Gloeobacter violaceus PCC 7421: one gene and its partner. Each later gene encodes a partner of the first gene's protein in a complex. Links are inferred from orthologs where the notes say so. Each region holds a gene or a part of one and is shown in the gene's direction. Other genes may lie near its edges.

Region 1 (3,042 bases):
ACCTATAGCGACGGGACGTTGGAGATTCGTATGCCGTTGCCGGAACACGAAAAAAACAAAGTTATCCTGGGCGATCTGGTCAAAGTGCTGTTGGACGAACTGGAAATCGATTACGTCTCCTTCGGCTCTACCACGTTCAAGCGGCGGGATCTTGCCAAGGGCTTCGAGCCGGACGATTGTTTTTACATCCGCAACTTTGCTGCGATGGTCGGCAAACAGTGCCTGGACCTCGGGCGAGATCCGCCCCCCGAGCTCTCGATTGAAGTCGATGTCACCTCCCGCACCCAACTCGATGTGTACCGTGCCCTGGGGGTGCCCGAACTGTGGCGTCTGGAGGCGGGGCGGTTGCGCATCGACGTGCTACGGGAGGGCGAGTATATCGAGGTAGAACAAAGCCCCACTTTCCCGGACCTGCCGCTCAAGGAAAACCTGTCCCGGTTTTTGGCCATGGCCCAGAGTGAAGGACCGCGTCTGGCCCTCAAAGCCTTCCGCCAATGGGTGCGCGGGCAAATCGCCGGTCAAGACTAAGTAAGCATTGCAAAACGCATAGCTAAATATTTCTAAATTTTGGGAAGCGTGCGCAACGAAAAGGGCCGACTTGAACCTGTCTGGGATGATTGCACCGGTGCCCCGTTCACCACGCGTGTACACGTTGACGGGGACCGGAGGCTCAAGTTTAATTAGAACGGCCCTTTTACCCCGGCGTATTCATGATCTCAAGCAACGATTTTCGAACCGGCACCACCATCGAACTCGATGGCCAGGTCTGGCGGGTGATCGAATTCTTGCACGTCAAACCGGGCAAGGGATCGGCCTTCGTGCGCACCAAGCTCAAAAACGTCATGACCGGCAACGTCAACGAACGGACCTTCAGAGCCGGCGAGACGCTGCCCCAGGCGGTGGTCGAAAAGCGCGACATGCAGTTTGTCTACCCCCAGGGCGACAACGAGTACGTCTTCATGGACATGGAATCTTATGAGCAAGAAGCGCTCACCCGCGAGACGCTCGGCGACGGCGCCAAATACCTCAAAGAGGGCATGAGCGTCTCGATTCTCAAGTGGCAGGAACGGGTGATCGGCGTCGATTTGCCCAACACGGTCGTCCTCCAAGTGGTCGAGACCGACCCGGGCGTCAAGGGCGACACCGCCCAGGGCGGCACCAAGCCCGCCAAAGTCGAGACCGGTGCTGAGGTTATGGTGCCTCTATTTATCACCATTGGCGAGAAAATCAAAATCGACACCCGCGACAACTCTTACCTCGGCCGGGAAAACTGAGACCGCCTGTGAACATCGATCTTTCCGAAATCCGCGAGCTGCTCGCCATCCTCAACCAGACGGATGTGACCGAACTGACCATCGAAGCGGAGGGCTTTCGCCTGTCCATCCGCAAGGAAAGCGGCAAGACCGTCGTCCAGACCGGGGTGGGCAGTCCACCGGCCCCGGTCGCCCCGGCGGCACCCGTGGTAAACGAGGCGCCGGCCCCACCCCCTGCACCCCCCGCCACACCCGATCGACCGACGATCGACGTGGTGTCCCCGATGGTCGGCACGTTCTACCGCGCTCCATCGCCGGACGCCGCCAACTTCGTGGAGGTGGGCGATGTCGTGCGCGTCGGTCAGACCGTCTGCATCATCGAGGCGATGAAGTTGATGAACACCATCGACAGCGAGGCCGCCGGCCGCGTGGTCGAGATTCTGGTCGAAAACGGCGAACCGATCGAATACGGCCAGAAGCTGATGCGCCTGGAGCCGGTCTAGGATCGCTCCTCTTCGGGCTGGGGCCGCAGTTCCGGCGGCTCGAGATTGTCGGAGTTGGCCAGGAAGCCCCTTATCTCCTGCTCCAGCCGCATGATCTGCGTGGGATCGAGTTCTTGGCCGTAGCGCAGGGCAGTGATGAAGCCCTCGGAAAACAGGCGCAACTCCTCGCTGCGGTAGCGACGGCGCCACAGTTCTACCAGGGTGTCGGACAGCCGCTGGTAGTAGCGAATGGTTTTGGGGTCTTGCAACATGGTGATTCCAGAAGATGCCGCTCACGACGATCGTTGCACCAAGCGGCACCGGCGGCAACCGGTTGTAAACAATTTCTAAGGCCCATCGAGTCGGGGAGGCCAGCTGCTGCGCGCTTCGACGACCCGCTCAGCCGGATACCAGCGCGAGCGCAACCGGCCCACCAGGTACAGCGAGCCGGTGACTACGACAATCTGGTCGGGTTGGCGCCGGTGCAGAGCGAATGCCAGGGCGGCTTCCGGGTTCGGGGCCGGTTCGACGCGCTCGAACCACTCCTGTGCCTGTCGGGTCAGTTCTGCGAGATCCGTGGGGAGTTTGCCGGGTACCTCGATCGGGCACAGTACGAGCGTGCGGGCCAACCGCGAGAGAATCTTGAGCATCGGGCGGTGCGACTTGCCTGCAAGGGCGCCGAACAGGACGACCGCCGGTCTGCCGTGCAGCTGACGAACCAGATAGGCCAGCTTCTCGGGGTTATGGGCGCCGTCCAGCCAGACCCACTGCTGCACCCCCATCGGCTCCAGCCTGCCGGGTAGGCGAACTGCCTGCGGGGGCAGGCGTGGGGCAGGCGTCCCCCGGCAAACTTCAAAAAGCGCCCCGGCAAGGGCGGCGTTGTCGGCGGGTGTGCAACGCACCGGCGCTCCGTAGCTGGCCGCCTCTCGTTGAATGATTTGTAAGGGTAAACCGCGGGCGGCGGTTACTACCGGCGCGGCGCTCTTGATGAGACCCGCTTTTTGCCAGGCGATATCTGCAAGGGTCGGCCCGAGTAACGCGACATGGTCGAGGCCCACGGTCGTAATGGCCACTGCCCGAGCTGCGAGGGCGTTGACCGGGTCGAAGCGACCGCCGCAACCCACCTCGAAGACGCCCACTTGCGCTCCGTGTCGCCGCATCGCCTCGGCCGCCAGTACCAGCGAGACAGCCCCATAGCGCCGCCGCAGGTGGGCCGGATCGCGCCACGCTTCCAAATGGGGCCAGATCCATTCCACTAGTTCGGCAAATTCTGCCCCGCCGATGTATTGGCCGTCCAGGCGAATCTT
Region 2 (3,306 bases), 350 kb from region 1 along the record:
ATCTCAAGGAGATGCAGCAAGTCGAGGTCGTCGTCGCCCCTTCGCTTTTGACCGAGGGCAAGGTTTATCAGAAAGCCCAGCAATTGGGCATGGGCAAGTAGCAGCGATCCCCGGCCACCAAATCGGCGGGCCGATGGGGCTGGATTTCCCATAACATGGTAGTCATGGATACCCTACGTCCCACTGCCTTATCCCGCGAACTCGATACCCTTCTTAAACGGCTTGCGGACCATCCCCACGGCGAGCTGATTGCCCGGACCTTGCAGCAGATTGTGCAGATCAGCAACGCTCCGGAGCGCACCCGCCTCGACTGGAAGATTATCAACAACGCCCTGCAGGACATGGAGCAGGCGTTTCGGATCTTTGCACCCTACGCCAACCGCCGCAAAGTGGCGATCTTCGGCTCCTCGCGCACCGGCCCCGGCACCGCCATCTTCGAGCACGCCCGCGCCTTTGCCCACCGGGTGGTGGAGCGCGGTTTCATGGTGGTGACCGGCGCCGGGGGCGGTGTGATGGAAGCGGGCAACGCCGGGGCTTCCACCGAAGAATCGTTTGGCCTCAACATCAGTCTGCCCTTCGAGCAGGGAGCCAACCCCCACATCGACGGCGACGCCAAGCTGATTCACTTTAAGTACTTCTTCACCCGCAAGCTGTTTTTTGTGCGGGAGACGGACGGGTTTGCCCTGTTTCCGGGGGGTCTGGGTACCCAGGACGAGTGCTTCGAGGTGCTGACGCTGTTGCAGACGGGCAAGGCGGCGATGCTGCCCCTGGTGATGGTCGACCTGCCCGGGGGCGACTACTGGCAAAGTTGGGACGCCTATTTGCGCACGCAGCTGTTGGGCCGCGGCCTTATCTCGCCCGCCGACGTCAATCTCTACCGGATCACCGACGACATCGACATTGCCTGCGACCACATCTGTCAATTTTATCGCGTCTACCATTCCAGCCGTTACGTGGGCTCGCAGCTGGTCATTCGCTTGCAGCAGGAATTGTCCGACGGGTTTGTCGAATCGCTCAACGACCACTTTTACGACATCCTCGACCAAGGGCGGATCGCCAAAAGCCCGGCGCTCGCGCGCGAAGAAAACGACAAGGCCCACCCGCTCCCCAGGCTGGTGCTCCACTTCGACCGGGCGAGCTTCGGACGCCTGCGCATGCTCATCGACGCCATCAACAATTACGAACCGTCGCGGGATCTGCACACCGACCCGGCGGTGCGGCTCGGAGGCGGCTGCGGTACAAATCTGTAAAACCACCGTTGACAAACCGGACGCCATTGCAAAAGTAGGTATAATGACGCGGTACGGCTTTCACACTGGCGCCCGGTTTTGGAGAGCACTCTATGGATCTGATCGAATGGTTTAAGGACCGGCGCAAGAATGGCCGGCTCAGCAAAGAAGAGCGCCAGCGCGAGATCGCCGACGGTCTTTGGACCAAGTGCGTTTCGTGCGCTGCGCTGCACTACACCAAAGATTTTCAGCTCAATTTGTGCGTCTGCCCGGCCTGCGGTCACCATGAGCGGGTGGGTGCTCCCGAGCGTATCCCCCAACTGGTGGACCCCGACAGTTGGGTTTCCACCGATGATCATCTGCTCGCCAACGATCCGCTTGGCTTCAACGACATCAAGAGCTACCCCGAGCGCCTCGCCCAGGCGCGCGAGAAGACTGGGCTTTCCGACGCCATCGTCACGGGGCTTGCCACCCTCGAAGGTCGGCCGATCGCCCTTGGAGTGATGGATTTTCGGTTCATGGGCGGCAGCATGGGCTCGGTGGTGGGTGAGCGGATCACCCGGCTGGTCGAGCGGGCCACCGCCGAGCGGCGGGCGGCGATTCTGGTGTGCGCCTCGGGTGGGGCGCGCATGCAGGAAGGCGTGCTCTCGCTGGTACAGATGGCCCGCACCAGTGCGGCACTGCAGAACCACCGCTCCGACCGGCAGCTGTTCGTCTCAGTGCTCACCAACCCAACTACCGGCGGCGTGACGGCAAGTTTTGCGATGCTGGGCGACATTATCCTGGCGGAGCCCAAGGCCACGATCGGTTTTGCCGGTCGCCGCGTTATCGAGCAGACTCTGCGCCAGAAATTGCCCGAAGGGTTTCAGACTGCGGAGTTTTTGCTCAAACACGGATTTGTCGATCGCATCGTCGAGCGCGCCCAGTTGCGCCCGACGCTTGCCAGGATTCTGCGCCTGCACGGGGTGGGGCAGGTGCAGGCCTACCGCCCGTCGCCCCAGGCTTCGCTTGCCCAGGAGCAACAGTAGTCACAGGCGGGATATAGCTCCCAGAGCGCAAGGCGGCTATCGTTGAGGTTGGCCACGGTTGATGCAGCGATGACAGGCACGCAACTGCGGGATTTTCTGCAGCGCAAGTGGGGAAGACCCTACGACGTTCGACTATTTCGCCGCGGCGATCGCCTGTATTTGCAGGTGATGTGGCGCTACCTGGGGCAGGGAACCTTTGCCCTGAGCGAAGCCCAGTACGACGCACACCTCGAGCGCATTGGCCGGCAGTTGCGCGAACTGGGTGTCGAGGAGCAGGTGATCGCCTTTTTGGAGCGCACCCGCGAGAAGCCGCGCATCGGCCGGGCGGTGTCGCTGCCTTTACAGCTGCCTGAATAACCTCTCATCTGCTTTTCATATCGGGCTTAGGGCGCTTTGCGACGGTTGAAGTGGGCTTGCGGAGCGACTTCGCTTCAGCCCTACCTTTCAGCTCGGTAAGGATGATCCCATGCAAAAAAAGCTGGCCCTGGCCCTGGGGATGTGTTTGCTGTTGCAATGGCCTTTGTTGGCGGAGACCCGTCCCAAATATGCCGTTGATCTGGGCGGCGGTCGGATGGGGATGGCCCATCTGCGCGAAGGTGGACGGCTTTTGGATCTTTACGGCGCCAACAGCCGCTATGTGAGCACTTTCAGGCTTCAGCGCGCCGAGCACCATTTTCAGGATGCGAGCGGTTCCTTTGCCTGGTACGCCGCCAATGAAAAGGGCAATGTGATTCTTTTTCGCGACGGCAGACCGGGGCTAGTGCAGCTTGAAGGCCAGGCAGGCGGTGCTGCGCTTCTGGCCCAGGGTTTATTTTTTTTGGAGCGCGGCATCGCGACGCAGGAGGCAACCCGGATGCTGCGCCAGGCGGCGGAGCGCTTCGAAGCCGAAGGGGATGCGGCCGGAGCCGAGCAAGCCCGCGCAGCCCTCGCTCGGCTCGAAGGCACCGGCGGTTAGGGCGGTTTTTTTCGTTGCCCGGGCAACGACGGCAAGTTGTCTGGAAACCTTGATGGTCGAGGGTTTTTGCCATGACACCCGGCGGTTGGTGTGG

What was found.
Region 2: the proteins of accB (region 1) and accD are in contact, whole or in part, in a solved structure (PDB 8UXZ), measured with the Escherichia coli proteins. The link is inferred for Gloeobacter violaceus PCC 7421 from one-to-one orthologs.

Annotation. Positions count from the first base shown.
Region 1 is NC_005125.1:1,365,589-1,368,630, forward strand. The notes cover bases 295-3,019. They hold accB (acetyl-CoA carboxylase biotin carboxyl carrier protein), read left to right. Parts: upstream 295-1,282; coding sequence 1,283-1,756; downstream 1,757-3,019. Other genes in these bases: GLL_RS06665 (Uma2 family endonuclease), read left to right, coding at 295-528; efp (elongation factor P), read left to right, coding at 711-1,274; GLL_RS06680 (DUF6761 family protein), read right to left, coding at 1,753-2,007; GLL_RS06685 (bifunctional folylpolyglutamate synthase/dihydrofolate synthase), read right to left, coding at 2,083-3,019. In the rest of the region: more of GLL_RS06665, read left to right, coding at 1-294; more of GLL_RS06685, read right to left, coding at 3,020-3,042. UniProt on the Escherichia coli protein: This protein is a component of the acetyl coenzyme A carboxylase complex; first, biotin carboxylase catalyzes the carboxylation of the carrier protein and then the transcarboxylase transfers the carboxyl group to form malonyl-CoA.
Region 2 is NC_005125.1:1,719,752-1,723,057, forward strand. Bases 311-3,299 are described here. They hold accD (acetyl-CoA carboxylase, carboxyltransferase subunit beta), read left to right. Parts: upstream 311-1,342; coding sequence 1,343-2,257; downstream 2,258-3,299. Other genes in these bases: GLL_RS08345 (LOG family protein), read left to right, coding at 311-1,250; GLL_RS08355 (DUF3067 family protein), read left to right, coding at 2,327-2,614; GLL_RS08360 (hypothetical protein), read left to right, coding at 2,724-3,212. Also shown: GLL_RS08340 (GuaB3 family IMP dehydrogenase-related protein), read left to right, coding at 1-101; more of GLL_RS08345, read left to right, coding at 156-310.